DNA from 2 places in the Pseudomonas sp. MLB6B genome. Region 1 is predicted to be linked to the other one. Evidence: predicted binding sites of a transcription regulator. Region 1 holds the regulator's gene; the other holds the start of a gene.
What was found. Region 1 encodes FliA, which starts transcription of late flagellar genes. Its sites were predicted from a motif close to CTAAAGTTTNNNNNNNNNNNGCCGNTAA; they were not measured.

Region 1 (14,416 bases):
CGAATACAAGGACAGCGAGGGCAAGCCCGAGGTCAAGCAACGCATCCGCCAGGTGCAGCGCGAGGTGTCCCAGCGGCGGATGATGGCGGCGGTGCCCGAGGCCGACGTGATCATCACCAACCCCACGCACTATGCCGTGGCCTTGAAGTACGACCCGGAGAAGGCGGCGGGGGCGCCGTTGCTGCTGGCCAAGGGCACGGACTTCATCGCCTTGAAGATTCGCGAGATCGGCAACGAGCACCAAGTGCAGGTGCTGGAGTCGGCGGCATTGGCGCGGGCGATCTATTACTCCACGGAGATCGAACAGGAGATCCCGGCGGGGTTGTATCTGGCGGTGGCGCAGGTGTTGGCGTATGTGTTCCAGATCCGGCAGTACCGCAACGGGCGGGGGAAAGCGCCTGAGCCTTTGAAGAAGGATTTGCCGATTCCGACGGATTTGCGGCGGGATGAGTGAAGGGACCAGGCTCAAATGGTCAAACCCGCGTTCGTCGGAATCGATCGCAGCCTAGAAGCAAATCCCGTGTAGGATCGGCCGGTTCGGCGCTCCGATCAGTCGCGAAAGCCTGCGAGGCAGGCCCCATCCACCCACTGCGATTCGGCAGGAGAAAACCTGGGGCCTGGACGGCCCGCCATTGCCTTCAAGCCCCTCCTGTACCCCGTCCGCTGAAGTTGGACAGCTTCTTGCAAAGCACCCGCCAAGCGCCGCATTGGCGTCAAAGTTTTGCTGCAAGAGGACGCCCGGTGGATCGCTCGCATCTAATCAGTCATGCCCGCAACAACCTCGCCGGTCTCGGTCGAGGGAGCCTGGGCGTGCCGCTGCTGTTGCTGGTCATGTTGGCAATGATGATGTTGCCGATTCCGCCCTTTCTGCTCGACGTGTTCTTCACCTTCAACATCGCGCTGTCGATCGTGGTCCTGCTGGTGTGCGTGTACGCGCTGCGGCCGCTGGATTTCGCCGCCTTCCCGACCATCCTGCTGGTGGCCACGCTGTTGCGTCTGGCGCTGAACGTCGCGTCCACCCGTGTAGTGATGCTGCACGGCCAGGAAGGGCATGGCGCGGCCGGTAAGGTGATCCAGGCCTTCGGCGAGGTGGTGATCGGCGGCAACTACGTGGTCGGTGCGGTGGTGTTCGCCATCCTCATGATCATCAACTTCGTGGTGGTGACCAAAGGTGCCGGGCGTATCTCCGAGGTGAGCGCGCGTTTCACCCTCGACGCCATGCCCGGCAAGCAGATGGCCATCGACGCCGACCTCAACGCCGGCCTGATCGACCAGAACCAGGCCAAGCTGCGCCGCGCCGAAGTGGCCGGCGAAGCCGAGTTCTACGGCTCGATGGACGGTGCCAGCAAGTTCGTGCGCGGCGACGCCATCGCCGGCCTGCTGATCCTGTTCATCAACCTCATCGGCGGCATGCTCATCGGCATGCTGCAACACGGCATGCCGTTCAGCGAGGCGGGCAAGGTCTACGCCTTGCTGACCATCGGTGACGGTTTGGTGGCGCAGCTGCCGTCGCTGCTGCTGTCCACCGCGGCCGCGATCATGGTCACCCGGGCTTCCAGCTCCGAAGACATGGGCAAGCTGATCAACCGGCAGATGTTCGATTCGCCCAAGGCCTTGGGCGTGTCGGCCGCGCTGATGATCGTCATGGGCCTGGTGCCAGGCATGCCCCACGTGGCTTTCATCGGCCTGGGGCTGCTCGCCGGTGGCGGTGCCTACCTGGTGTGGCGCAAGAAGCAGCAGGCCGAAGCCGTGGCCCTGGCCGAAGTGCAGCGCCAGCAAGACCTGCTGCCCTCGCCGCAGCGCGCTCAGGAAACCAAGGAACTGGGCTGGGACGACGTCACTCCCATCGACATGATCGGTCTGGAAGTGGGCTACCGGCTGATTCCGCTGGTGGACCGCAACCAGGGTGGGCAATTGCTGGCGCGGATCAAGGGCGTGCGCAAGAAGCTGTCCCAGGACCTTGGTTTCCTCATGCCCACCGTGCACATCCGCGACAACCTCGACCTGCAACCCAGCGCCTACCGCCTGACGCTGATGGGCGTGATTCTCGCCGAAGCCGAGATCTACCCGGACCGCGAGCTTGCGATCAACCCCGGCCAGGTGTTCGGCACCCTCAACGGCATCGCCGCGCGCGACCCGGCATTTGGTTTGGAAGCGGTGTGGATCGACGTCGGTCAGCGCTCCCAGGCGCAATCTTTGGGCTATACCGTGGTCGATGCCAGTACGGTAGTGGCCACTCACCTCAACCAGATCCTGCAGAAGCACTGCCACGAGCTGATCGGTCACGAGGAAGTGCAGCAGTTGTTGCAGGTGCTGGCCAAGGCGTCGCCCAAGCTGGCCGAGGAGCTGGTGCCGGGCGTCATTTCCTTGTCGGGGCTGCTCAAGGTCTTGCAGGCGCTGCTCAGCGAGCAGGTGCCGGTGCGCGATATCCGCAGTATTGCGGAATCGATCGCCAACAACGCGGGCAGGAGTCAAGATACCGCCGCGCTGGTGGCCAACGTGCGCGTCGGATTGTGTCGCGCCATCGTGCAAAGCATTGTCGGCGTTGAGTCCGAGCTGCCCGTGATCACCTTGGAGCCAAGGTTGGAACAGATTTTGCTCAATAGTCTGCAACGGGCCGGACAAGGTCAGGAAGACGGTGTACTGCTCGAGCCCAGCATGGCCGAGAAGTTGCAACGCTCCCTGATCGAAGCCGCCCAGCGTCAGGAAATGCAAGGCCAGCCGGCGATCCTGCTGGTGGCAGGTCCCATCCGCGCGATGCTCTCGCGCTTCGGGCGCCTGGCAGTGCCCAACCTGCACGTGCTGGCGTACCAGGAAATACCGGACAACAAGCAGGTCACCATCGTTGCCACTGTGGGCCCTAACGGCTGAGGTAGTGGGTTATGCAAGTTAAGCGTTTTTTCGCCGCCGATATGCGACAGGCCATGAAGCTGGTCCGAGATGAGCTGGGCTCCGATGCCGCCATCATCGGCAACCGGCGCATTGCCGGCGGCGTGGAACTGACTGCCGCGCTCGACTACAAGCCTTCGGTGCTGGCGCCGCGGGTGCCCAACGCCGAGCTCGAAGAAGAACTGCGCAAGACCCAGACCCGTATCGTCACGGCCCAGGCCGAGCTGTCCAGCCGCCATGAAGGCGACGAAGGCAGCCAGCTGTTCGCCGGCCAGTCGCTGACCGCTGCCGAGCCGCTGATCGACCTCCATGCCCACGCGCCAGCCAGCGCCGCGCCTGCCGCGCCGGCGGCGGTCGATCCACGGCTGTTCGACGCCATGCGCGCCGAACTCTCGGGCCTGCGCGAACTGCTCGAAGTGCAGCTCGGCTCGCTGGCCTGGAACCAGCTGCAAGGCAGCAAGCCGCAGCAGGCCAACGCCTGGCGCCGCTTGCAGCGCATCGGCCTGAGCGGTGCCCTGGCCCGCGACCTGCTGGAGCTGACCGCCGAAATCGAAGACCCGCGCCACGCCTGGCGCATGGTCCTGGCGCACCTGGCGCGGCGCATCCAGGTGCCCGACGTCGAGCCGATCGAGCAGGGCGGGGTGATCGCCCTGGTCGGCCCGGCCGGCATGGGCAAGACCACCACCCTGGCCAAGCTGGCCGCTCGCTACGTGCTCAAGTACGGCGCCGGCAGCCTGGCGCTGGTGAGCATGGACAGTTTCCGCATCGGTGCCCAGGAGCAACTCAAGACCTTGGGCCGCATCCTCAACGTGCCGGTGACCTACGTGAACCCGGGCGAGTCGCTGGCCCAGGCCCTGGAGCCGCTGCTGCGCAAGCGCGTGGTGCTGATCGACACCGCCGGCCTGCAAGCCAGCGATCCGGCCCTGCGCATGCAGCTGGAGACGCTCGCCGGGCGCGGCATCGCTTCGAAGAATTATCTGGTGCTGGCCACCACAAGCCAGAAGCAGGTGCTGTCGGCCGCCTACCACAGCTACAAACGCTGTGGCCTGGCCGGCTGCATCCTGAGCAAGCTCGACGAAACGGCCAGCCTGGGCGAAGTGCTCAGCCTGACCATCGGTCACGAATTGCCGATCGCCTATCTCACCGATGGGCCGCGCATTCCTGACGACCTGCACCTGCCGCGCAAGCACCAGTTGGTGAGCCGTGCGGTCAGCGTGCAGATGCAGGACGAACCCAGCGAAGAGGCCATGGCCGACATGTTCGCTGATCTGTACCACCACCCAGGCAAGCGGGTGGGTTGAGAGATGTGCTGCGAAAAGTACCTACAGAACGGGGCGGGCAGTTGGCCTCCACTGTGGCATGGGTCCAAGCGAGACAAGGTAAACAACAGACATGGGTAGCATGCATCCCGTACAGGTCATCGCCGTGACCGGTGGCAAAGGCGGCGTCGGTAAGACCAACGTTTCAGTGAACCTGTCCCTGGCGCTCGCCGAGCTCGGGCGCAGGGTCATGCTGCTCGACGCCGACCTTGGCCTTGCCAACGTCGATGTGCTGCTGGGGCTGACGCCCAAGCGCACCCTGGCCGACGTCATCGAAGGCCGCTGCGAGCTGCGCGACGTGCTGCTGCAAGGCCCGGGGGGCGTGCGCATCGTGCCGGCAGCCTCCGGCACGCAAACCATGGTGCACCTGCAGCCTGCGCAACATGCCGGCTTGATCCAGGCCTTCAGCGAAATCGGCGACAACCTCGACGTGCTGGTCATCGACACCGCAGCCGGCATCGGCGACTCGGTGGTGAGCTTCGTGCGCGCCGCCCAGGAAGTGCTGCTGGTGGTGTGCGACGAACCCACCTCGATCACCGACGCCTACGCGCTGATCAAGCTGCTCAACCGCGACTACGGCATGAACCGCTTCCGTGTGCTGGCCAACATGGCGCAGAGCCCGCAGGAAGGGCGCAACCTGTTCGCCAAGCTGACCAAGGTCACCGACCGCTTCCTCGATGTGGCGCTACAGTACGTCGGCGCCGTGCCCTACGACGAGTCGGTGCGCAAGGCCGTGCAGAAGCAGCGCGCGGTGTACGAAGCCTTTCCCCGTTCCAAATGCGCCCTGGCCTTCAAGGCCATCGCGCAGAAGGTCGACAGCTGGCCGCTGCCAGCCAATCCTCGCGGCCACCTGGAGTTCTTCGTAGAGCGCCTGGTGCAGCCGACCAGCGCAGGGCCGGTGCTATGAGTGCGAGCGGATTCAAGATGTACAGCCGTGCGTCCAAGGACGCTCAGTACGAACTGATCGAGCGCTATGCGCCGCTGGTCAAGCGCATCGCCTACCACTTGCTGGCGCGCCTGCCGGCCAACGTGCAGGTCGAAGACCTGATCCAGGCCGGAATGATCGGTCTCCTGGAAGTGGCCAACAAATACGACGCCAGCAAGGGCGCCAGCTTCGAGACCTATGCCGGCATCCGCATCCGCGGCGCCATGCTCGACGAGGTGCGCAAGGGCGATTGGGCCCCGCGTTCGGTGCACCGCAACACGCGCATGGTCAGCGAGGCGATGCGCGCCGTGGAAGCGAGAACCGGACGTGACGCTAAAGATCATGAAGTCGCTGCCGAACTTAAGATGGAGCTGGATGACTATTACGGCATCCTCAACGATACATTGGGCAGCCGCCTGTTCAGTTTCGACGATCTGTTGCAGGACGGCGAGCACGAAGGGTTGCACGAAGACGGCGCCAGCGGCTCGCCGGAACCGGGTCGTGGCCTCGAAGACGAACGCTTCCAGGCAGCCCTGACTGACGCCATCGCCAACCTGCCGGAACGCGAGCGTCTGGTCCTGGCGCTGTACTACGACGAAGAGCTGAACCTCAAGGAAATCGGCGAAGTGCTGGGGGTCAGCGAGTCGCGGGTCAGCCAGTTGCACAGCCAATGTGCGGCGCGCCTGCGCAGTCGCCTGGGGGAATGGCGCGCCCGATAGGGCGGCCGGCTACGAGTTGCAAGTGGCAAGTGGTAGGTAAGAGCGGATCGCGGTGGCTTCACAAAGCGCGTAACTGTTTGGCAACGCCGCATCGCTTGCTCCTCGAGGCGTGCACTTTGCCGCTTTAAGAACGAATGACGCACGCGCTCGGCGCCGGGCGCGTGATGAGACTGCTTGGAGATCTCTAATTGAACAAAGACATGAAAATCCTCATCGTTGACGATTTCTCGACGATGCGGCGGATCATCAAGAACCTGCTGCGCGATCTGGGATTCACCAACACCGACGAGGCCGACGACGGCACCACGGCGTTGCCGATGCTGGAAAAGGGCCATTACGACTTCCTCGTCACCGACTGGAACATGCCCGGCATGTCCGGCATCGACCTGCTGCGCAAGGTCCGCGCCCACGACACGCTCAAGGGCATGCCGGTGCTGATGGTCACCGCCGAAGCCAAGCGCGACCAGATCATCGAAGCGGCCCAGGCCGGGGTCAACGGTTATGTGGTCAAGCCTTTCACCGCCCAGGTGCTGAAAGAAAAGATCGAAAAGATCTTCGAGCGCGTGAACGGCTAAGCCGCCAGGGGGCGCAATGGAATCTATCGATACCTCTCTGGGTGAGTTCGAAGGCACCCTGAAAAAGCATGCTCGCGAGCTGGTCGAGAGCCTCGAACGAGGCCGTTTCGGCGACGCCGTGCAGCTGATCCACCAGCTCAACCAGACCCGCGACCTGGGCCTGTACAACGAGGTCGGCAAGCTGACCCGCGAGCTGCACAGCGCCATCGTCAGTTTCCAGATCGACCCGCGCATGCCGCAGGCCGAAGAAGTCTCGCAGATCACCGATGCCACCGAGCGGCTGGGCTATGTGGTCAAACTGACCGAGAACGCTGCCAACCGCACCATGGACCTGGTCGAAGAAAGCACGCCCGTACTCAACGACATGGCCGAGCAGGCCTCGGCCCTGAGTGGCGATTGGCAACGTTTCATGCGCCGCGAAGTCTCGGCCACCGAGTTCCGTGACCTGGCGCGCCGCGTCGACGGATTCTTGACGAGCAGCGCCGAAGGCAACCGCAAGGTCGCCGGGCACATGAACGACATTTTGCTGGCCCAGGACTACCAGGACCTGACCGGCCAGGTCATCAAGCGCGTCACTGCGCTGGTGACGGAAGTCGAAAGCAATCTGCTCAAGTTGGTGTTGATGGCCAGTCAGGTCGACCGCTTCGCCGGTATCGAACATGACCATCAGCAGCTGCGCGATGAAAAAGACCAAGAAAAACATCCGACTCGAGGTGAAGGTCCGCAGATTCATGCCGATAAGCGTGAGGACGTCGTGTCCGGTCAGGACGATGTAGACGATTTGCTATCCAGCCTTGGTTTTTAAGGAGCACGTTCAATGAGCTTCGGCGCCGATGAAGAAATCCTCCAGGATTTCCTGGTTGAGGCCGGCGAAATTCTCGAGCTGTTGTCCGAACAGCTGGTCGAGCTGGAAAGCCGACCCGATGACGCGGACCTGCTCAATGCGATTTTTCGCGGGTTTCATACCGTAAAAGGGGGCGCCGGCTTCCTCCAGCTCAATGAGCTGGTTGAGTGTTGCCACATTGCCGAGAACGTCTTCGACATCCTGCGCAAGGGCGAACGCCGCGTGGATGCCGAACTGATGGACGTGGTGCTGGAAGCGCTGGATGCGGTCAACGGCATGTTCGGCCAGGTGCGCGAGCGGACCGAGGTGACCCCGGCCACGCCCGAGCTGCTGGCCGCGCTGGCACGCCTGGCCGAGCCGGCCGGTGCCGAAGTGCCGGGCGTCGCAACGCCGGCCGCGCCGGAGCCGGCGGCACCGGTCGCCGTCGCGACTCCGGCTGCACCGGCTGCGGCTGACGTGACTGCGCCAGCGGCCGACGACAGCGACATCACCGACGACGAGTTCGAGCGTCTGCTCGATTCGCTCGACGCGGTCAAGGCCGAAGCTGCCGCCGCTGCGCAGCCGCCAGTCGTTCCGGCCAGCGTCGAAGCGACGCCGGCCGAGCCGATCGGTGGCGAAAGCGACGAAATCACCGACGCTGAATTCGAATCCTTGCTCGACCAGTTGCACGGCAAAGGCCAGTTCTCGGCCAAGGCCACGCCAGCGGCGGCCGAGACGCCGGCACCGGCTGCGGCCAGCGACGAGATCACCGACGACGAGTTCGAAGCCTTGCTCGACCAGTTGCATGGCAAGGGCAGCTTCACCACCGACGCCTTGCCGGGCGCCGCCGCGTCGGGCGCCGCTGCGTCGGGCGCCGTAGCGCCGGGCGCCGTAGCGCAAACCGCGGCACCTGCCGCAACAGCGCCTGCCGGCAACGACGAGCACATTTCCGAGAACGAATTCGAAGCCCTGCTCGACGAGCTGCACGGCAAGGGCAAGTTCGCCGCCGAGCGCGTCGCGCCCGTAGCCGAAACCGCCACGGCCTCCGCGGTCGCCACCCCGGCGCCTGTGGCCAAGCCTGCCCCGGCACCGGCCGCTGCCAAGCCGGCAGCCCCGGCTCCGGCACGTGCGCCAGCCGCGCCACCGGCGGAGAAGCACGCCAGCGAAGCCGAGACCACCGTGCGCGTCGACACCGCGCGGTTGGACGAGATCATGAACATGGTCGGCGAACTGGTGCTGGTGCGTAACCGTCTGGTGCGCCTGGGCCTCAACAGCGGCGACGAGGCCATGTCCAAGGCCGTGTCCAACCTCGACGTGGTCACCGCCGACCTGCAGACCGCGGTGATGAAAACCCGCATGCAGCCGATCAAGAAGGTCTTCGGCCGCTTCCCGCGCCTGGTCCGCGACCTGGCGCGCCAGTTGAAGAAAGACATCAACCTGGAGCTGGTCGGCGAAGAGACCGACCTGGACAAGAACCTGGTCGAAGCCCTGGCCGATCCGCTGGTGCACTTGGTGCGCAACGCGGTCGACCACGGCATCGAGATGCCCGAAGAACGCGAAGCCTCGGGCAAGGCGCGCACCGGACGCGTGGTGCTGTCGGCCGAGCAGGAGGGCGACCACATCCTCTTGTCGATCTCCGACGACGGCAAGGGCATGGACCCAGCCATCCTGCGTGCCAAGGCCGTGGAAAAAGGCCTGATGGACAAGGACGCCGCCGACCGCCTGAGCGAATCGGACTGCTACAACCTGATCTTCGCCCCGGGCTTTTCGACCAAGACCGAGATTTCCGACGTCTCCGGCCGTGGCGTGGGCATGGATGTGGTCAAGACCAAGATTTCCCAGCTCAACGGCTCCATCAGCATCAACTCGGTCAAGGGCCAGGGCTCGAAGATCATCATCAAGGTGCCGCTGACCCTGGCGATCATGCCGACCCTGATGGTGATGCTGGCCAACCAGGCCTTCGCTTTCCCGCTGGTCAACGTCAACGAGATCTTCCACCTCGACCTGTCGCGCACCAACGTGGTCGACGGCCAGGAAGTGGTGATCGTGCGCGACAAGGCCTTGCCGCTGTTCTACCTCAAGCGCTGGCTGGTGCAGGGCCAGGCCCACGAGGAGCAGCCCGAAGGCCACGTGGTGATCCTGTCGGTCGGCACCCAGCGCATCGGTTTCGTGGTCGACCAGCTGGTGGGCCAGGAAGAGGTGGTCATCAAGCCGCTGGGCAAGATGCTGCAAGGCACCCCCGGCATGTCGGGAGCGACCATCACCGGTGACGGCCGCATCGCGCTGATTCTGGATGTGCCGAGCATGCTCAAGCGTTACGCCGCGCGGCGTATCTGATCGCGTCGGCGCGCCTGCGAGGGCACGCCGTCTAACGGAGTGTTTATGGTAGTCAAAGTCCTGGTGGTGGATGATTCGGGTTTCTTCCGCCGCCGTGTCTCTGAAATCCTCGCCGGCGACCCGGCGATCAAGGTCGTCGGCACCGCGACCAATGGCAAGGAAGCCATCGACCAGGCGCTGGCGCTCAAGCCCGATGTCATCACCATGGACTACGAGATGCCGATGATGGACGGCATCACGGCGGTTCGGCACATCATGCAGCGCTGCCCGACCCCGGTGTTGATGTTCTCCTCGCTGACCCACGAAGGCGCCCGGGTCACCCTCGATGCGCTGGATGCCGGTGCGGTCGATTACCTGCCGAAGAATTTCGAAGACATCTCGCGCAATCCGGACAAGGTCCGGCAGATGCTGTGCGAGAAGGTCCACACGCTGTCGCGCAGCAACCGCCGGTTCGGCAGCTACGCCAGCCCAAGTTCGAGCCCTGCGCCCGCGCCGTCCGCGCCCAGCCCTGTGCCTGCCCATGCCCCCAGCGCCGGCACGCCTGCCAGCCACGCGCCACATCCGGCCACCGCGCGCAGCCCAATGCCGTCGCGCACTGCCGCACCCACGGCAGCTGCGCCGGCCAGCTCGCCCGCGCCGCGGCGCAAGGCCTACAAGTTAGTCGCCATCGGCACCTCCACAGGCGGGCCGGTGGCCCTGCAACGGGTGCTGACGCAACTGCCCGCGCAGTTTCCGGCGCCCATCGTGCTCATCCAGCACATGCCGGCGGCCTTCACCAAGGCCTTCGCCGAGCGCCTCGACAAGCTATGCCGCATCAGTGTCAAGGAAGCCGAAGACGGCGACATCCTGCGCCCTGGCCTGGCGCTGCTCGCGCCTGGCGGCAAGCAGATGATGGTCGATGCCCGCGGTGCGGTGAAAATCCTGCCCGGCGACGAGCGCCTGAACTACAAGCCGTGCGTGGACATCACCTTCGGCTCGGCGGCCAAGTCCTACGGCGACAAGGTGCTCTCGGTGGTGCTCACCGGTATGGGCGCCGACGGCCGCGAAGGCGCGCGCCTGCTCAAGCAGTGCGGCAGCACGGTATGGGCGCAGGACGAGGCCAGCTGCGTGATCTACGGCATGCCCATGGCCATCGTCAAAGCCAATCTGGCCGATGCGGTGTACAGCCTGGACGAGATCGGCAAGCACCTGGTCGAGGCCTGCCACTGATGGATGTGCTCAGCCTGATCGGTCTCATCCTGGCTTTCGTCGCCATCGTCGGCGGCAATTTCCTGGAAGGCGGCCATGCCGGTGCGCTGATCAACGGCCCGGCAGCACTGATCGTACTGGGCGGTACCCTGGCGGCCGCGCTGTTGCAGTCGCCGCTGTCGTCGTTCAAGCGGGCGTTGCAGATCCTGCGCTGGATCATCTTTCCGCCGCGCGTCGACCTGGCCGGTGGCATCGACCGGGTGGTGAACTGGAGCCTGACGGCGCGCAAGGAAGGCCTGCTGGGCCTGGAAAGCGTGGCCGACCTGGAGCCGGATCCTTATGCCCGCAAAGGTCTGCAACTGCTGGTCGACGGCGCCGAGCCCGAGTCGGTGCGCAGCATCCTCGAGGTGGATTTCCTCACCCAGGAAAACCGCGACCTGCAAGCGGCCAAGGTGTTCGAGTGCATGGGCGGCTACGCGCCGACCATCGGCATCATCGGTGCGGTGATGGGCCTGATCCACGTGATGGGCAACCTGGCCGACCCCGCGCAACTGGGCAGCGGCATCGCCGTGGCCTTCGTCGCCACCATCTACGGCGTGGCCAGCGCCAACCTGATCCTCCTGCCGGTGGCCAACAAGCTGAAGGCGCTGGTGCTGCGCCAGTCGCGCTACCGGGAAATGCTCCTCGAAGGTCTGCTGTCGATCGCCGAAGGGGAGAATCCACGCTCGATCGAGCTGAAGCTGCAAGGCTTCATGGAGTAGGCATGCGTCGTCGTCGTCACGTGGAAGAGCCCGAAAACCATGAACGTTGGCTGGTGTCCTACGCCGACTTCATCACACTGCTGTTCGCCTTCTTCGTGGTGATGTATTCGATTTCCTCGGTCAACGAGGGCAAATACAAGGTGGTGTCCGAGGCGTTGCTGGGCGTGTTCAACGACCCGGAGCGCAGCACGCGGCCGATCCCCATCGGTGAGGAGCGGCCGCTCAGCACGCGCCCGGCGCAGCCATTGATCAAGGACAGTGAGCAAACCGACGCGGGCCTGGGGCAGACCGCCAACGATCCGCTCAAGACCATCACCGACGAAGTCACCGCCGCCTTCGGCGACTTGATCGCAGGCAAGCAGATGACCGTGCGTGGCAACGAGCTGTGGGTGGAGATCGAGCTCAACTCGTCGCTGTTGTTCGGCAGTGGCGACGCCATGCCCAGCGACGCGGCCTTTTCCATCATCGACCGCGTGGCGGGGATTTTGAAACCCTTCGCCAACCCGGTGCACGTCGAGGGTTTTACCGACGACCAGCCGATTCGCACCGCGCAATACCCGACCAACTGGGAGCTGTCGTCGGCACGCGCCGCGAGCATCGTGCGCCTGTTGGCGCTCGACGGTGTGGACCCTGCGCGCATGGCCTCGGTGGGTTACGGCCAATACCAGCCGGTGGCCAGCAACGCCACCGCCGCAGGCCGCTCGCAAAACCGGCGTGTGGTGCTGGTGATCTCGCGCAACCTCGAAGTGCGCCGCAGCCTGACCGCCACCGGTTCGGCCAACGCCACGCCAGACGCAGCATTGCGCCGGGCTGGCACACAAAGTGCACCAGCGAGCGGAGCGGCGGCGAATGACAGCTGATCCCGTCAATTCTCCGTCACCGAATCCAAAAACCGTTCCCGGCAAGGCTGTCGGCCGTCCGGGAGGAATCAAGGCACCATGAGAGTCTGGGCAGTCGCCAATCAAAAAGGTGGGGTCGGCAAGACCACCACGACCATCGCACTCGCGGGCCTGCTGGCCGAGGCGGGCAAGCGCGTGATCGTCGTCGACCTCGATCCGCACGGCTCGATGACCAGTTATTTCGGGCACAACCCCGATGCCCTCGAACACAGTTGCTACGACCTGTTCCAGCACAAGGGCGCAGTCCCCGAGGGGCTGCCGGGCCAATTGCTGCTGCCGACCAGCGACGAGCGCATCTCGCTGTTGCCGTCGAGCACCGCGCTGGCGGTGCTGGAGCGCCAGTCACCGGGGCAGAACGGCCTCGGGCTGGTGATCGCCAAGAGCCTGGCGCAGCTATGGCAGGATTTCGATTTCGCCTTGATCGACAGCCCACCGTTGCTCGGCGTGTTGATGGTCAACGCCCTGGCCGCGAGCCAACAACTGGTGATTCCGGTGCAGACCGAGTTTCTCGCCGTCAAAGGCCTGGAGCGCATGGTCAGCACCCTGACCATGATCAACCGTTCGCGCAAACAGGCCCTGCCGTACCAGATCGTGCCGACCTTGTTCGACCGCCGCACGCAGGCGTCGATGGGCACCCTCAAGCTGCTGCGCGACAGTTACCCCGAACAGGTCTGGCAGGGCTACATCCCGGTCGACACACGCCTGCGCGATGCCAGCCGCGCTGGCGTCACTCCCAGCCAGCACGATGCCAAGAGCCGCGGCCTGATCGCCTACCGCGCGCTGCTCAAGCACCTGTTGACCTACCGTAACGCTTTGCAGGTGGCCTGATGAACGCACCCCGACCGCTTGCCAGCAAGCCGCAACTGGCCTTGCAGTCCTACCTTGACGGGTTGCTGCAGGAGGCCACCGAGTTGCCGGATGCGCCCGTCGCCGAGGCGCACGGCGACGCCGACGATTTCGCCCAGGCCGTGCGCGAAGAGCAGCAGCGCGATGCCCGTCGCCAGCCGGTAACGCTGGTCAGCGTACCGTCGCGGCCATTCGCCGAACCGACGCCGCCGGTACTGCCCAGCGTGCTCACGCTGCCCGAGGCGGTCCCGACCGTGGCCGACGAGCAGGTGCCGACAGAGATCCCTGTGTCGGCGTCGAGCGAGCCGGTCGTCGAGCTCGATGTCGAGCCGCTGGCGCCGGTGGCCGACGTGCACCGGCCTGCCGTGCTGCCGCCGCAGCCGCCGGCCAACGATACCGGCCGCCCAGCCTGGGCGGCCGAGCCGTTCGAGTGCCTGCTGTTCGACGTCGCCGGGCTGACCCTGGCCGTGCCGTTGGTCTGCCTGGGCTCGATCTATCCGCTGGCGGGCCAGGAGCTGACACCGCTGTTCGGCCAGCCCGACTGGTTCCTCGGCATCCTCACGTGCCAGGCCGGCAACCTCAAAGTGCTCGACACCGCGCGCTGGGTGATGCCCGACCGCTACCGCGACGACTTCCGCCAGGGCCTGCAATACGTGATCTCGGTGCAGGGCTACGAGTGGGGGCTGGCTGTGCATCAGGTCAGCCGCTCGTTGCGCCTGGACCCGGACGAAATCAAATGGCGCAGCCAACGGGGCCAACGCCCGTGGCTGGCCGGCACCGTGATCGAACACATGTGCGCCTTGCTCGACGTCGCCGAACTGGCGGAACTGATCGCCAGTGGCGCCGTCAAGCAGATGCACGCCAAACACCAATGACACAGCCGCACACACCGCCACTGGCGGATTTCGAGGGTAGGGGAATGAAAAAATCGTCTGCGCAGGGCTCCGAAGACCCGATTCTGCAATGGGTAACCTTCCGCCTGGACAATGAGTCCTATGGCATCAACGTCATGCAGGTCCAGGAAGTCCTGCGGTACACCGAGATCGCGCCGGTACCGGGGGCGCCCAGCTACGTGCTGGGCATCATCAACCTGCGCGGCAACGTGGTCACCGTGATCGACACGCGCCAGCGCTTT
Region 2 (14,416 bases), 1.8 Mb from region 1:
ATCAGGAGATAAAGAATGAGCGTACTCGTAGGCAAGCAAGCCCCTGACTTCACCGTTCCCGCCGTACTGGGCAGCGGCGAGATCGTCGACAGCTTCAACCTGGCGTCGGCCATCAAAGGCAAGTACGGCCTGGTGTTCTTCTACCCGCTGGACTTCACCTTCGTCTGCCCGTCCGAGCTGATCGCCCTGGACAATCGCATTCCCGACTTCGTCGCCCGCGGCGTGGAAGTGATCGGCGTGTCGATCGACTCGCACTTCACCCACAACGCCTGGCGTAACACCCCGGTCAACAACGGCGGCATCGGCCCGGTCAAGTACACCCTGGCCGCCGACATGACCCACGAAATCTGCAAGGCCTACGACGTCGAGTCCGAAGGCGGCGTCGCGTTCCGTGGTGCTTTCCTGATCGACACCAACGGTGTGGTGCGTTCGCAGATCATCAACGATCTGCCACTGGGCCGTAACATGGACGAGCTGCTGCGTCTGGTCGATGCCCTGCAATTCCACGAAGAGCACGGCGAAGTGTGCCCGGCCAACTGGAAAAAAGGCGACAAAGGCATGAACGCTTCGCCAGAAGGCGTTGCCGCATACCTGAGCGAGAACGCTGGCAAGCTGTAAGGCTACGCCAGATACGAAAAAACCGGCCGCGATGGCCGGTTTTTTCATGGGGGCGATTCGGCGACGAATCAGTCGTTGAAGTCGCGCCAGCCGCCCATGTCTTTCCAGCGGTTGACGATGGCGCAGAACAGTTCCGCGGTCTTCTCGGTGTCGTAACGCGCCGAATGGGCTTCGCGCCCATCGAAATCGATGTCGGCGCTCTGGCAGGCACGGGCCAGCACGGTTTGCCCGTAGGCCAGACCCGCCAGCGTGGCGGTGTCGAAGCTGGAGAAGGGGTGGAACGGGTTGCGCTTCATGTCGTTGCGCGCAACGGCGGCGTTGAGGAAGCCCAGGTCGAAGCTGCTGTTGTGCCCCACCAGGATCGCCCGTTTGCAGCCATTGGCTTTGAGCGCCTTGCGGATGCCACGGAAGATGTCGGTCAGGGCCACGTCTTCGTTGACCGCCATGCGCAGCGGATGGTCGAGCTTGATGCCGGTGAACTCCAGCGCAGCCTGTTCGACGTTGGCGCCTTCGAACGGCTCCACTCGGTGGAAGTAGGTGTGTTCGGGAAACAGAAACCCTTTTTCGTCCATGCCGATGGTCACGGCAGCGATTTCCAGCAGGGCGTCGGTGGCGCTGTTGAAACCACCGGTCTCCACATCCACCACTACGGGCAGGTAGCCACGGAAACGCTCGGCCATCGGGTGGCGCGAGCCGGGGCTGCCAGCTGTGTCCTGCTCGTCTTCGTAATGTTCGTCGGTCACGCTTGGTTCTCCAGCAAACGCCAGCGCAAAGTTTCACCTGCGCGCAGCGGAATCACGGTCTGCTCGCCGAAGGGCAGGCTGGCCGGGGCCGTCCATTCTTCGCGTACCAGGGTGATACGATCGGTGTTGGCCGGCAGGCCGTAGAAAGCCGGGCCGTGCAAGCTGGCGAAGCCTTCGAGCTTGTCCAGCGCACCGCGCGATTCGAAGGCCTCGGCGTACAGCTCGATGGCGGCGAAGGCGGTATAGCATCCGGCGCAGCCGCAGGCGTTTTCCTTGGCATGGCGTGCATGGGGCGCCGAATCGGTGCCCAGGAAGAACTTCGCGCTGCCGCTGGTGGCCGCATCGAGCAGCGCCACCTGGTGGGTGTTGCGCTTGAGGATCGGCAGGCAATAGAAGTGCGGACGAATGCCGCCGACCAGCATGTGGTTGCGGTTGTACAGCAGATGCTGCGGGGTGATGGTCGCCCCGACATTGGCCGACGCCTCGCTGACGAATTGCGCGGCATCGCCTGTGGTGATGTGCTCGAACACCACTTTCAAGTCCGGGAAGCGCTCGACCAAGCGCCGCATGTGCTCGTCGATGAAGCGCTTTTCCCGGTCGAACACGTCGATTTCGGGACGCGTCACTTCACCATGCACCAGTAGCGGCAGGCCGGTTTCGGCCAGTGCTTCGATGGCGGGGAAGATCTTGTCGATGCTGGTCACGCCCGAGTCGGAATTGGTCGTCGCACCGGCGGGATAGAGCTTGGCGGCATAGACGATGCCGCTGGCCTTTGCCGCCAGGATGTCCTCGCGACGGGTGCGGTCGGTGAGGTACAGCACCATCAGCGGTTCGAAGCGGCTGCCTGCCGGGCGCGCGGCGAGGATGCGCTCGCGGTAGGCGCCTGCTTCGTCGGCGCTGCGGACCGGAGGCACCAGATTGGGCATGATGATGGCGCGGGCGAAAGTGCGTGCCACATCCGCGACGGTGTGCTGCAGCACCGCTCCGTCGCGCAGGTGGATGTGCCAGTCGTCGGGGCGCAGGAGGGTCAGGCGATCGGACATTGGGGATTCCAGGCGGGTCGAACTCAGGGTGCCCATGCTACCGGAAAACCGCCGTTCGAGCATCAGCGTAGCCCGGGTAGGGTGGCCACTATCAAGTTTTGTCTGCTGCGTCCGATAGCCTGCAGGTATGCCGCAACGATTCATGGAGCCGCCCGTGCGCCAGTGTTACCTGATCCTGTTCACCCTGTTCGCTACTCTGCCGGCGGGCGCCGTAACCTTGCAAAGCCGCCTCGAAGACGCGGCCTGGAAGGTCGAGGGCGATCAGTTCGAGTGCCGTCTGATCCAGCCCATCAAGGGGTTCGGCAGTGGTGAGTTCACCCGCCGCGCCGGTGAGCAACCGACCTTCGGCCTGCGCTCGGACAGCCACCTGCTCGGTGCCGGCAGCGCCACGCTATCGGCTGCCGCCGCGCCCTGGCAGCCCGGCCGGGGCGACATCGGGCTGGGGAGCGTGCGCCTGGGCGTAGGTGGCGTATTGTTCAGCTCGACCCAGGCCCAGGCCAGCCGCGTGATCAGCGGGTTGCTCGACGGTCGCAGTGCGGTGGTACGCAAGGCTTCGGGCGAGGGCGGCCAGCCGATCGAAGTGCGTGTGCTGCCGGTGAACTTCAGCAAGGGCTTCGAAGATTACCTGGCCTGCGCCGGCAAGCTGCTGCCGATGAATTACGACCAGGTGCGCCAGACCCAGATCGGCTTCCCCGGCGCGGGTGTCGAGCTGGACGCCGCTGCCCGTGCGCGTCTGGACGTGATCCTTGCCTATCTCAAGGCCGACCCGACGGTGAACCACATCGAGCTGGACGGCCACTCCGACAACAGCGGCAATCGTCTGAGCAACCGCGACACCTCGCGGCGGCGCGCGCTGGCGGTGGCCGACTACCTGGTGAGCCATGGTGTACCCATGGAGCAGATCCTAGTGCGTTTCCACGGCGAACGCTATCCGCTGGCCAAGAACAACAGCGCCGCCAACCGGGCACGCAACCGCCGCGTGAGCGTTCAGCTCGAGCGCGTCACCCAGGCAGCCAAGCGCGTAGAGAATGCGGCGGCTCCATCCGCACAGGTGCCTGCGGCCAACCCAGCGACCGGCAGCACGCCGGCAGCGCCTGCCACTGCGCCTTCAGCCGCGTCGCCGGCCCCTGCGTCGACAGCGGCCAAGGGCGCAGTGACCGGTACCGCGAAACCGGCTGGGACCTGAAGTCCTGTCGCTTTGCCGTCACAAGCTGTCGCGCCCCTGTAAATCTGCGCGCAAGGCCGGTAGAATCCAGGGCTTTCCGTACAACCCGTGGAGTGATGGCATGGCGGACGTAAAAAAGGTCGTACTGGCGTATTCCGGCGGCCTTGATACTTCGGTGATTCTCAAGTGGCTGCAAGATACCTACGACTGCGAAGTGGTGACGTTCACCGCTGACCTGGGGCAGGGCGAAGAGGTCGAACCGGCTCGCGCCAAGGCCCAGGCGATGGGCGTCAAGGAAATCTACATCGACGACCTTCGCGAAGAATTCGTGCGCGACTTCGTCTTCCCGATGTTCCGCGCCAACACCGTATACGAAGGCGAGTACCTGCTGGGTACTTCCATCGCTCGTCCGCTGATCGCCAAGCGCCTGATCGAAATCGCCAACGAAACCGGCGCCGATGCCATTTCCCATGGCGCGACCGGCAAGGGCAACGACCAGGTGCGCTTCGAGCTGGGTGCTTATGCGCTCAAGCCTGGCGTCAAAGTTATCGCTCCGTGGCGTGAGTGGGACCTGCTCTCGCGCGAAAAGCTGATGGATTACGCCGAGAAGCACGCCATCCCGATCGAGCGCCACGGCAAGAAGAAATCGCCGTACTCGATGGATGCCAACCTGCTGCATATCTCCTACGAAGGCGGCGTCCTGGAAGATACCTGGACCGAGCACGAAGAAGACATGTGGCGCTGGAGCGTCTCCCCGGAGAACGCACCGGACCAGGCTACCTACCTGGAGCTCACCTACCGCAATGGCGACATCGTCGCCATCGACGGCGTCGAGAAGAGTCCAGCCACCGTGTTGGCCGAGCTCAACAAGATCGGCGGCGCGAACGGCATCGGTCGTCTGGACATCGTGGAAAACCGTTATGTGGGCATGAAGTCCCGTGGCTGCTACGAAACCCCAGGCGGCACGATCATGCTGCGTGCCCACCGCGCCATCGAGTCGATCACACTCGACCGTGAAGTGGCTCACCTCAAAGACGAGCTGATGCCCAAGTATGCCAGCCTGATCTACACAGGCTACTGGTGGAGCCCGGAGCGCGTCATGCTGCAGCAGATGATCGACGCTTCGCAGGTGAACGTGAACGGTGTCGTGCGCCTGAAGCTGTACAAAGGCAACGTGACCGTAGTCGGCCGCAAGTCCGACGACTCGTTGTTCGATGCCAACATCGCGACCTTCGAAGAAGACGGCGGCGCCTACAACCAAGCCGACGCCGCAGGCTTCATCAAGCTCAATGCCCTGCGCATGCGCATCGCTGCGAACAAGGGCCGCTCGCTGCTCTAAAGCGTCGCTGCCTTGCAAGAACCCCAGCCGGTGGCTGGGGTTTTTTTTGCCCTTCGTGTCAGCTCAATAGCCGGACGGGACCATGTTCGGGCTAAGTACCAGGCAGACACGCCTGCGTTTTTCGAGATCGTAAATGACCCAGGCGCGTTCTTGGTCCAGCTCCTGAGCCATGGCTTGGAGCAGGCGCTGCTCGATTTCTCGTTGAGTCTCGGTGCCCGATAGCGCCAGGGTCAGTGGCGGCTCGACTGGCGCGAAGGACAGCATGCCCGGCGCCATGGTGACGACGGTGGGCGAAGTGGGCCGGGGAGCGGGTTTCCATAACGAGCGGTAATTGAAGTTGAGGGTGAGAAAGAACAGCACGGTCAGGAAGAAAGGGAATCCGACCAGGAACCACGTGTAGATGTACTGGCTTTCGCCGCTCAGGAACGGCAGCGACGCCAGCGCCGAGGCTTCGATGATTCCAGCGAAGATGGCGATGATGGACAGGGGGCTGATGGGATCTGTCTTGTTCATGGCGGCGGTGTCTGCAGGGGCTTTTAAGCTATCTACGCCCGCCCGGCACGGATTGACACCTGGGCGACTTCCCTATGTTCGCGTCAGGCCGATCCTTCAAGGCGTTTGGATACCCTCCGGACTTGCCGTTATACAAGCTGTTATGCCAACCAACAGTGTTTAAATTTCTAACAAAATGTAAGAATTTTCCTTACTTGCTGTAGGCCTGATCCTGGCGGCCATTCCTGGCCGGACAGCATGGATTCCTGGGGTTAGTCTTGCTCGTTATTGCGCTTCTCTAATTCAACAACGAGTAGATGGACATCGCATGAACAAAGTGCTGATCGTGGACGATCACCCGGTCATTCGTCTGGCTGTACGCATGTTGATGGAGCGGCATGGGTACGACGTCGTCGCCGAAACCGACAATGGGGTAGATGCGCTGCAACTCACCCGGGACCTGCTGCCCGATATCGTCATTCTCGATATCGGTATTCCAAAGCTCGACGGGCTCGAGGTCATCGCGCGAATGAAGGCCTTGAGCCCAGAGAGCAAGGTGTTGGTACTGACCTCGCAGTCGCCTGGGCATTTCTCCATGCGTTGCATGCAGGCCGGAGCTGCCGGTTACGTCTGCAAGCAGCAGGAATTGACGGAGTTGTTGAGCGCCATCAAGGCGGTGTTGTCGGGTTACAGCTACTTTCCTAACCAGGCTATTCATACCGCACGCAGTCCTGGAAGCGGCAGCGAATCGGAGATGGTTCAGCGACTGTCCAGTCGCGAAATGATGGTATTGCAGCAGTTGGCAAAAGGCCGTTCCAACAAAGAGATTGCTGACAGCATGTTCCTGAGCAACAAGACGGTAAGCACCTACAAGAGTCGCCTACTGTTCAAGCTCAATGCCCGCTCGTTGGTCGACCTGATCGAACTCGCCCAGCGCCACAGCTTGGTCTGAGCGAAACGCCGAGGGCGGCCTGGTTGGGGATGCGACCCGTCAAAAGTCGTAGTCGAAGTCCGTAAGCTGCCGCTGCAATCGCCGCTCTTCGAGCAGGTTGTCGATGGTCCGGCGTTTGCTCAGGTTGGTCTTCGCTTGCTCGATGGGAGCAGGCGCTTCCTCTTCAGCGGTGAAGTCATCATCGAGCAGGTCGTCGTCTTTATCGGTACTCATCCATCACTCCACGGCATAAAGGGCCAATGGCCGTCCTTATATCGAGAATGCGGGGTGCGGTAAAAAAGATTTTTTCAATCAACGACGCAGGCAGTTTCTATTGCTTCAATCGTCGGAGGTCTTGTGCTTGTACTCGCACAGGTCTTCGATTCGACAGCTACCGCAACGCGGTTTGCGTGCCTGGCACACATAGCGGCCATGCAGGATCAGCCAGTGATGGGCATCGAGCAGATAGGCCTTGGGTACGAACTTGACCAGCTTCTTTTCCACTTCCACCACGTTCTTTCCCGGCGCGATACCGGTGCGGTTGCTGACCCGAAAAATATGCGTATCCACCGCCATGGCTGGCTGGCGGAAGGCCGTATTCAGCACCACGTTGGCTGTTTTACGGCCTACACCTGGTAACGCCTCCAAGGCTTCGCGAGTTTCAGGCACCTGACTGCCGTGCTGTTCAACCAGCAGGCGGCAAGTCTCGATCACGTTCCTGGCCTTGCTGTTATACAGGCCGATGGTCTTGATGTACTGGCTCAAACCCTCCACGCCCAAGGCGTAGATCGCTTCAGGCGTGTTGGCGACCGGGTAAAGGCGAGCGGTCGCCTTGTTGACGCCTACATCGGTCGACTGTGCCGACAAGATCACGGCAATCAGCAGCTCGAAAGGCGTGGTGTAGGCCAATTCGGTTTTAGGTTCGGGATTGTCTTCATGCAGCCTGCTAAAGATTTCCAGGCGTTTGGTTGCGTTCATGGTTACGTCGATGGCATGGCGATGTCCGTGTCGGGCGCGCAAGCCGGCGGACGTCGTATTGAGCGATGAAGGTACTGGCCAGGCGTTCGCGCCGTGACCAGTACCGGCCAGGGGTCACTTGATGCGTTGGCCTGGTTTGGCGCCGCTGTCAGGGCTGAGCAGGTAGATTTCCGTGCCCCCGGGGCCTGCGGCCATGACCATGCCCTCGGACACGCCAAAGCGCATTTTCCGCGGCTTGAGGTTGGCGACCATCATGGTCAGCCGGCCTTCGAGCTGGCTTGGGTCCTGATAGGCGGACTTGATTCCGGAAAACACGTTGCGTTGCTCGTCACCGATGTCCAGGGTCAGGCGCAATAACTTGTCGGCGCCCTCGACCGCTTCGGCCTTGACGATCAGCGCGACGCGCAGGTCTACCGCATCGAAGGTATCGAATTCGATTTGTGCGGCCAGGGGATCTTTCTTCAGCTCACCGTTGCCGGTCGCCGCTTCGGCGTTGGCGGCAGCCAGGTCTTCCTGGCTGGCCGCGACCATAGCCTCGACCTTGGCCGGCTCGATACGGCTCATCAGGGGCTTGAAGACGTTGAGCTGGTGGTTTTCCAGGCGCGAGCCCAGGTCGCTCCAGCGCAGCGGCGGCACGTTGAGGAAGGCTTCTGCGTCGGCGGCCAGCAGCGGCAATACCGGCTTGAGGAAGATCACCAGCTGGCGGAACAGGTTGATGCCCTGGGCACAGATGGCTTGGACTTCAGCCTGCTTGCCTTCCTGTTTGGCCAGTGCCCAAGGCGCCTGCTCGGCGATCCAGGCATTGGCGCGGTCGGCCAGCGCCATGATTTCGCGCATGGCACGGGCGAAATCGCGGTGTTCGTAGGCCTCGGTGATCGATGCCGTGGCGTTGGCGAACGCTTCGGTCAAAGCCGGTGCGGCATCGCCGGCCACCAGTATGCCGTCATTGCCTTTGTGGATGAAGCCTGCACAGCGGCTGGCGATGTTGACGACCTTGCCCACCAAGTCGGAGTTGACCTTCTGCACGAAGTCTTCGAGGTTCAAATCGAGGTCGTCCACCCCGCGGCCCAGCTTGGCCGCGTAGTAGTAGCGCAGGTACTCGGGCGCCAGATGGTCCAGGTAGGTGCGGGCCTTGATGAAGGTGCCGCGCGATTTGGACATCTTCGCCCCGTTGACCGTCAGGTAGCCGTGCACGTTGACCGCCGTCGGCTTGCGCAAGCCGGCGCCTTCGAGCATGGCAGGCCAGAACAGGGCATGGAAATTGACGATGTCCTTGCCGATGAAGTGGTACAGCTCGGCCGTGGAGTCGGCGCCCCAGAACGCATCGAAATCGAGCTCCGGGCGGCGCGCGCAAAGGTTTTTGAAACTGGCCATGTAGCCGATCGGTGCATCCAGCCAGACATAGAAGAATTTGCCGGACTCGCCTGGAATCTCGAAGCCGAAATACGGCGCGTCGCGGGAAATGTCCCATTCCTGCAGGCCGGCATCGAGCCATTCGGACAGCTTGTTGGCGACCGCCTCCTGCAAGGTGCCGCTGCGCGTCCACTGCTCGAGCATCGACTGGAAATCGGGCAGCTTGAAGAAGAAGTGCTGGGAGTCGCGCAGCTCGGGCGTGGCGCCGGAAATGGCCGACTTCGGATTCTTCAGTTCGGTAGGCGCGTAGGTGGCGCCGCATTTTTCGCAGTTGTCGCCGTATTGGTCGTCGGCCGCGCATTTGGGGCAGGTGCCCTTGATGAAACGATCGGCGAGGAACATGCCTTTTTCAGGGTCGAAATACTGCGTGACCGAGCGCGTGGCGATGTGCCCGGCGTCTCTTAGGCGGGTATAGACCCAGGCCGAAAGTTCACGATTCTCTTCGCAATGCGTGGAATGGAAGTTGTCGAAATCGACCAGGAAATCGGCGAAGTCGCCACTGTGTTCGGCCTGAACGCCGGCGATCAGTTGCTCGGGCGTAATGCCTTCCTTTTCGGCGCGCAGCATGATGGCCGAGCCATGCGCGTCGTCGGCGCAGACATAGATGCACTGGTTGCCGCGCATCTTCTGGAAACGCACCCACATGTCCGTCTGGATGTACTCGAGCATATGGCCAAGGTGGATCGAACCGTTGGCATATGGCAAGGCGCTGGTGACTAGGATCTGACGTGGCTCGGACATGGTGGCTCGGCTACTTATCTGCTTTGAATGACGAAAAGTTGATCGGCCACTATAAAGTGCCAGGCGATATATTTCACCCCGCGTGCACATCTGCTGACGATTGACGGGTTAGCATAGCCCCCTCGATCCATTGACTGTCTTGCAGCGGGAGCCTCCATGAGTGCCGTCACACGTGCCGCAGTAGAAGATGTACTGCGCCAGTACACCGACCCCTATCTGAATCAAGATCCGCTCAGCGCCGGTTGCGTGAGGGCCATCGACATCGACGGCGGCCGCGTCGGCGTGCGACTGCAACTGGGGTATGCCGCTGGGCTGTTCGTCCAGGGCTGGGCGCAGGTGCTGTCCACCGCCCTCGAACACATCGAGGGCGTCGAGCAGGCGTCGGTCAGCGTCGATTGCGTCATCGCGCCGCACAAGGCCCAGGCCCAGGTGCCGGGCATGAGCAACGTCAAGAACATCATCGCCGTGGCCTCCGGCAAAGGCGGGGTGGGCAAGTCGACGACCGCAGCCAACCTGGCGCTGGCGCTGGCGCGCGAGGGTGCGCGGGTGGGTATTCTGGACGCCGACATCTACGGGCCCAGCCAAGGCATCATGTTCGGCATCGCCGAAGGCACGCGGCCCCAGGTGCGTGAGCAGAAATGGTTCGTGCCGATCAAGGCCCATGGCGTCGAGGTCATGTCGATGGCGTTCCTGACCGACGACAACACCCCGATGGTCTGGCGCGGCCCGATGGTCTCGGGCGCGTTGTTGCAGCTGGTGACGCAAACCGCCTGGGACGATCTCGACTATCTGGTCATCGACATGCCGCCAGGCACGGGCGACATTCAGTTGACCTTGGCGCAGAAGGTGCCGGTGGCTGGCTCGGTGATCGTGACCACACCTCAGGATCTTGCCTTGCTCGATGCCAAAAAGGGCGTTGAGATGTTCCGCAAGGTCAACATTCCGGTGCTGGGCGTGGTCGAGAACATGGCTGTGCACATCTGTTCCAATTGCGGCCATGCCGAACACCTGTTCGGCGAAGGCGGCGGCGAGAAGCTCGCCAGCCATTACGATGTCGACCTGCTGGCTTCGCTGCCGCTGTCGATGCTGATCCGTGAACAGGCCGACAACGGCAAGCCTACCGCCATCGCCGAACCGGATAGCCAGATAGCCCTGGTGTACCAGGAGCTGGCGCGTTCGGTAGGGGCGCGCATCGCTCTGCAAGCAAGCACCGCACCGGCCATGCCGAACATCACCGTCAGCGAAGACTGATCAAAACCCTTGCAACGGCACTGCCGCTGCAAGGGTGCGCTTGTTCCTCGCCCATAAAAAAACCCGCCGAGGCGGGTTTTTTCGAAGCGAGGAAGCGAGATCGACTTAGGCGATCTGAACTTCTTCAGCCTGCATGCCTTTCTGGCCGCGGGTAGCGACGAAAGTAACAGCTTGGCCTTCTTTCAGGGTTTTGAAGCCGTCAGCTTGGATGGCTTTGAAGTGCACGAACAGGTCATCGCCCGATTGCGGGGTGATGAAGCCGTAGCCTTTCTCATCGTTGAACCACTTAACAGTACCGTTTTGACGGTTGGACATGTGTCTGTCTCCTTGGACAAAGTTGATTTCGGCACAGGAAACGCCCTGGCCGGACTGAGTGCAAAGAGTAGGAAAATTCAGCGATGGGCCGATGGAAATCGTGCATCAAACTAGAGATTCTCGGTGTCACGTGCAGCACAGTGGCGACACCTTAACCCACTTTCCACAGCCTGCCAATGGTCTAGATGCGCATTGCATCGATTCCGCTCGACCGACGGCCCAAGCCGCGCCGCACAAGGGGCAGGGGCCGGGAACTTTAACCCTGGCGCCGGGACCGGTAAGATGCGCCTCTCGTTTTCTTTCGTACTTTCAGGACACCCCGCCATGAGCATCAAATCGGATAAGTGGATTCGCCGCATGGCACAGGAGCACGGCATGATCGAGCCGTTCGTCGAGCGCCAGATGCGCGGCGGCGAAGACAACCGGGTGATTTCCTTCGGTGTTTCCAGCTACGGCTACGACGTGCGCTGCGCCGACGAATTCAAGGTCTTCACCAACATCAATTCGGCCACCGTCGATCCGAAAAACTTCGATGCCGGCAGCTTCGTCGATATCAAGAGCGACGTCTGCATCATCCCGCCCAACTCGTTCGCCCTGGCGCGTACAGTCGAATACTTCCGCATTCCGCGCAACGTGCTGACCATCTGCCTGGGCAAGAGCACCTATGCGCGTTGCGGCATCATCGTCAACGTCACGCCGTTGGAACCGGAATGGGAAGGGCACGTGACTCTTGAGTTCTCCAACACCACCACGCTGCCGGCGAAGATCTATGCCAACGAGGGCGTAGCGCAAATGCTCTTCCTGGAATCGGATGAAGAATGCGAAGTCTCCTATAAAGACCGCGGCGGCAAGTACCAGGGTCAGCGTGGGGTCACATTGCCACGTACCTGAGCCCGACAAGCTGCGGGAATTGTTTCTCGGATGGGCACTCCAAACAGTCAGTAACGCTGCGGGCGCATAACGCGCCGCAGCGCTTCGACAGGAGAAGCCTATGAAACTTCACGCTGCCGTCAGTGCCAAGCTGGCAGGACTTCAACCCAACCAGATCGGCGCACCTGTCTGGTCGCTCCTCGCCCATCCGCCCGTGCCGCCTATGCCGCATTACCTGGGCGGCATGCCTGGCCAGCCCGATCCCGATTTCCCCCAGCCCAGCCAGCCTGAAGAACCCGGCGAGCCGACCGTGCCGGATGTCCCGCCACCCGCGCCCGTCGCCTGATCGGTCCTAGACCGGCCAGACCTGGCCAGCGCCCGCTACGAACAAGCGGGTGCCTGGTTGGCGTTCAACGTTCCAGCCGCCGGTGAATTCGCCGAATGCGGGAAGCAAGCTGACCCGTTCGTCGATCACGAAGCAGGGCAGGCGCAAGCGTTGTCTGCCGCGGCCGCGCAATACGAAAGCCGGATGCACATGGCCGGCCAGCACCGGGCGTTCCGGGTGCGGGTCAGGCTCGTGTTGCAAAGCGAAGGGGCCGAGCAACCAGGGTTCTTCGACGATATGCATGCCGAGTTCGCGGGGCGGGTCGCCCGCATTGCGGTCGTGGTTGCCGCGCACCAGTACCATGTCGAGCGCTGGATGCGCCTCGCGCCAGGCTTGCAGTCGCGCAAGCGTGGCTGGCGAACGACCGCTGCGGGCATGCAGGAAGTCGCCCAGAATGACCAATCTTTCGCAAGGGTAGTGCGCCAGCAGGGCTGTCAGGCGGTCCAGCGTCGCTTGTGTCGTACCCCGCGGTACGGGCTGGTGTAGCGCCCGATAACTGGCCGCCTTGCCGATATGTACGTCGGCCACCAGCAAGGCCTCTTGTGCCGGCCAGAAGATCGCCTTGTCCGGTAGCAGCCACAAAGCCTCGCCACAATGCTCGATCACACGGTGCTCGCTAATCGATGCTGGCGCCACGGCACCGCCAGATAACAGCAGTTCATCCACGGTCCGCTACCTTCTCCAAATCCGCCACCATCCGGGCGATGCGATCAGCCAGTTTCTCGCTGCTCATGGTGTCGCGCAGCCCTTCCACCAGCAAGGCGAACCCCAGAGGGCTGGGACGTTGCAGGCGATGGAGGTCCAAGCGCAGCCCGGTGATGCGCAGCAGTTGTTCGTTCAAGCGCTCGATCTCCAGTTCCTCACGCAACACCTCGTCACGGGCCTGGCCCAAAAGCAAGTTGTCCGCGTCGTGCTTGCGGAACACTTCGTAGAACAAGCCACTGGACGCCTGGATCTGGCGTGTGCTCTTTTGCGCCGCCGGGTAGCCGCCGAACACCAACCCGGCGATCTGGGCGATTTCACGAAAGCGCCGCAACGCCATCTCACCCGCGTTGAGGCTGGCCGTCACGTCTTCGAGCAGGTTGTCGGTGGACAGCGTTGCCGGCAAGTATGCGGCCCAATCCACGGCGCTGGGGCTGAGCAGTTCGAAACCGTAGTCGTTGACGGCGATGGAGATCGATAGCGGCTGTGTCTGGCTCACGCGCCAGGCGATTAGGTTGGCCAGGCCCAGGTTGGCCAAGCGCCCGGCAAAAGGATAGAGAAACAGGTGCGAACCCTGCCGTGTGCTGAGGGTTTCGGCCAGCAGCGTTTCGGCGGTCGGCAACGCCGACCAGCCGGCCTGCACCGCCAGCAGAGGGCGCACGGCGCGCATTTCCGGGCTGTCGTAGCGCCCATGGGCCGCGGCGTCCAACTGGGCCACCAAGGCTTGTGCCAGTTCGCCCGACAAAGGCATGCGCCCACCGCTCCAGCGCGCCACGGCGGCCTTGCGCGCGGTGCTGCGACGCACGTAGGCGGTCATGTTCTCCACTCGTACCAGCTCCAGCACGCGGCCGGCGAAGACCAAGGTGTCGCCGGGGCGCAGGCGCGAGATGAAGGATTCTTCGACACTGCCCAGGTGCTTGCCGCCACCGCCTTTGCTCCAGTATTTGAGCTGCAGGGTCGCATCGCTGACGATGGTGCCGATGCCCATGCGGTGGCGCCGCGCCAGACGCTCGCTGGCGACGCGGTAGCGGCCGTCGGGGTGCAGTTCCACGCGCTGGTAGTCGGGGTAGGCGCTGAGCGAGTCGCCGCCATGGCATACGAAGCTCAAAGCCCATTGCCACTGACTGTCGCGCAGTTCGTGGAAGGCCCAAGTGCTGCGCACTTCGGCCAGCAGTTCTTCGGCGATGAAACCGCTGCCCAGCGCCATGCTCACCACGTGTTGCACCAGCACGTCCATGCACAGCCGAGGCGAGCGCCGGCCTTCCAGATAACCGGCCGCCAGGGCCTGCCGGCAGGCCGCGGCTTCCACCAACTCGAGGCTGTGGGTCGGCACCAGGGTGATGCGCGATGGCCGACCGGGCGCATGGCCAGAGCGGCCGGCGCGTTGCACCAGGCGCGCGATGCCTTTGGTCGAGCCGATCTGCAAGACG

Region 2: a site for FliA is predicted at 2,495-2,522, ahead of ACSMEV_RS18760 (flagellar protein MotY). Genes of this name have one in related genera too.

What each region holds. Positions count from the first base shown of each region.
Region 1 is NZ_CP199313.1:2,401,912-2,416,327, forward strand. It holds gene flhB (flagellar biosynthesis protein FlhB) at 1-454, shown strand, start outside; gene flhA (flagellar biosynthesis protein FlhA) at 742-2,871, shown strand; gene flhF (flagellar biosynthesis protein FlhF) at 2,883-4,190, shown strand; gene fleN (flagellar synthesis regulator FleN) at 4,282-5,115, shown strand; gene fliA (RNA polymerase sigma factor FliA) at 5,112-5,852, shown strand; gene ACSMEV_RS10645 (chemotaxis response regulator CheY) at 6,053-6,427, shown strand; gene ACSMEV_RS10650 (protein phosphatase CheZ) at 6,444-7,232, shown strand; gene ACSMEV_RS10655 (chemotaxis protein CheA) at 7,245-9,587, shown strand; gene ACSMEV_RS10660 (protein-glutamate methylesterase/protein-glutamine glutaminase) at 9,633-10,796, shown strand; gene ACSMEV_RS10665 (flagellar motor protein) at 10,796-11,536, shown strand; gene motD (flagellar motor protein MotD) at 11,539-12,396, shown strand; gene ACSMEV_RS10675 (ParA family protein) at 12,475-13,263, shown strand; gene ACSMEV_RS10680 (CheW domain-containing protein) at 13,263-14,156, shown strand; gene ACSMEV_RS10685 (chemotaxis protein CheW) at 14,201-14,416, shown strand, end outside.
Region 2 is NZ_CP199313.1:4,228,880-4,243,295, reverse strand. It holds gene ACSMEV_RS18775 (peroxiredoxin) at 16-618, shown strand; gene rnt (ribonuclease T) at 687-1,298, opposite strand; gene pyrC (dihydroorotase) at 1,358-2,404, opposite strand; gene ACSMEV_RS18760 (flagellar protein MotY) at 2,559-3,590, shown strand; gene ACSMEV_RS18755 (argininosuccinate synthase) at 3,691-4,908, shown strand; gene ACSMEV_RS18750 (hypothetical protein) at 4,972-5,421, opposite strand; gene ACSMEV_RS18745 (response regulator) at 5,729-6,352, shown strand; gene ACSMEV_RS18740 (PA3496 family putative envelope integrity protein) at 6,392-6,565, opposite strand; gene nth (endonuclease III) at 6,671-7,309, opposite strand; gene metG (methionine--tRNA ligase) at 7,424-9,463, opposite strand; gene apbC (iron-sulfur cluster carrier protein ApbC) at 9,620-10,714, shown strand; gene ACSMEV_RS18720 (cold-shock protein) at 10,820-11,029, opposite strand; gene dcd (dCTP deaminase) at 11,354-11,920, shown strand; gene ACSMEV_RS18710 (hypothetical protein) at 12,021-12,245, shown strand; gene pdeM (ligase-associated DNA damage response endonuclease PdeM) at 12,252-12,905, opposite strand; gene ACSMEV_RS18700 (ligase-associated DNA damage response DEXH box helicase) at 12,943-14,416, opposite strand, start outside.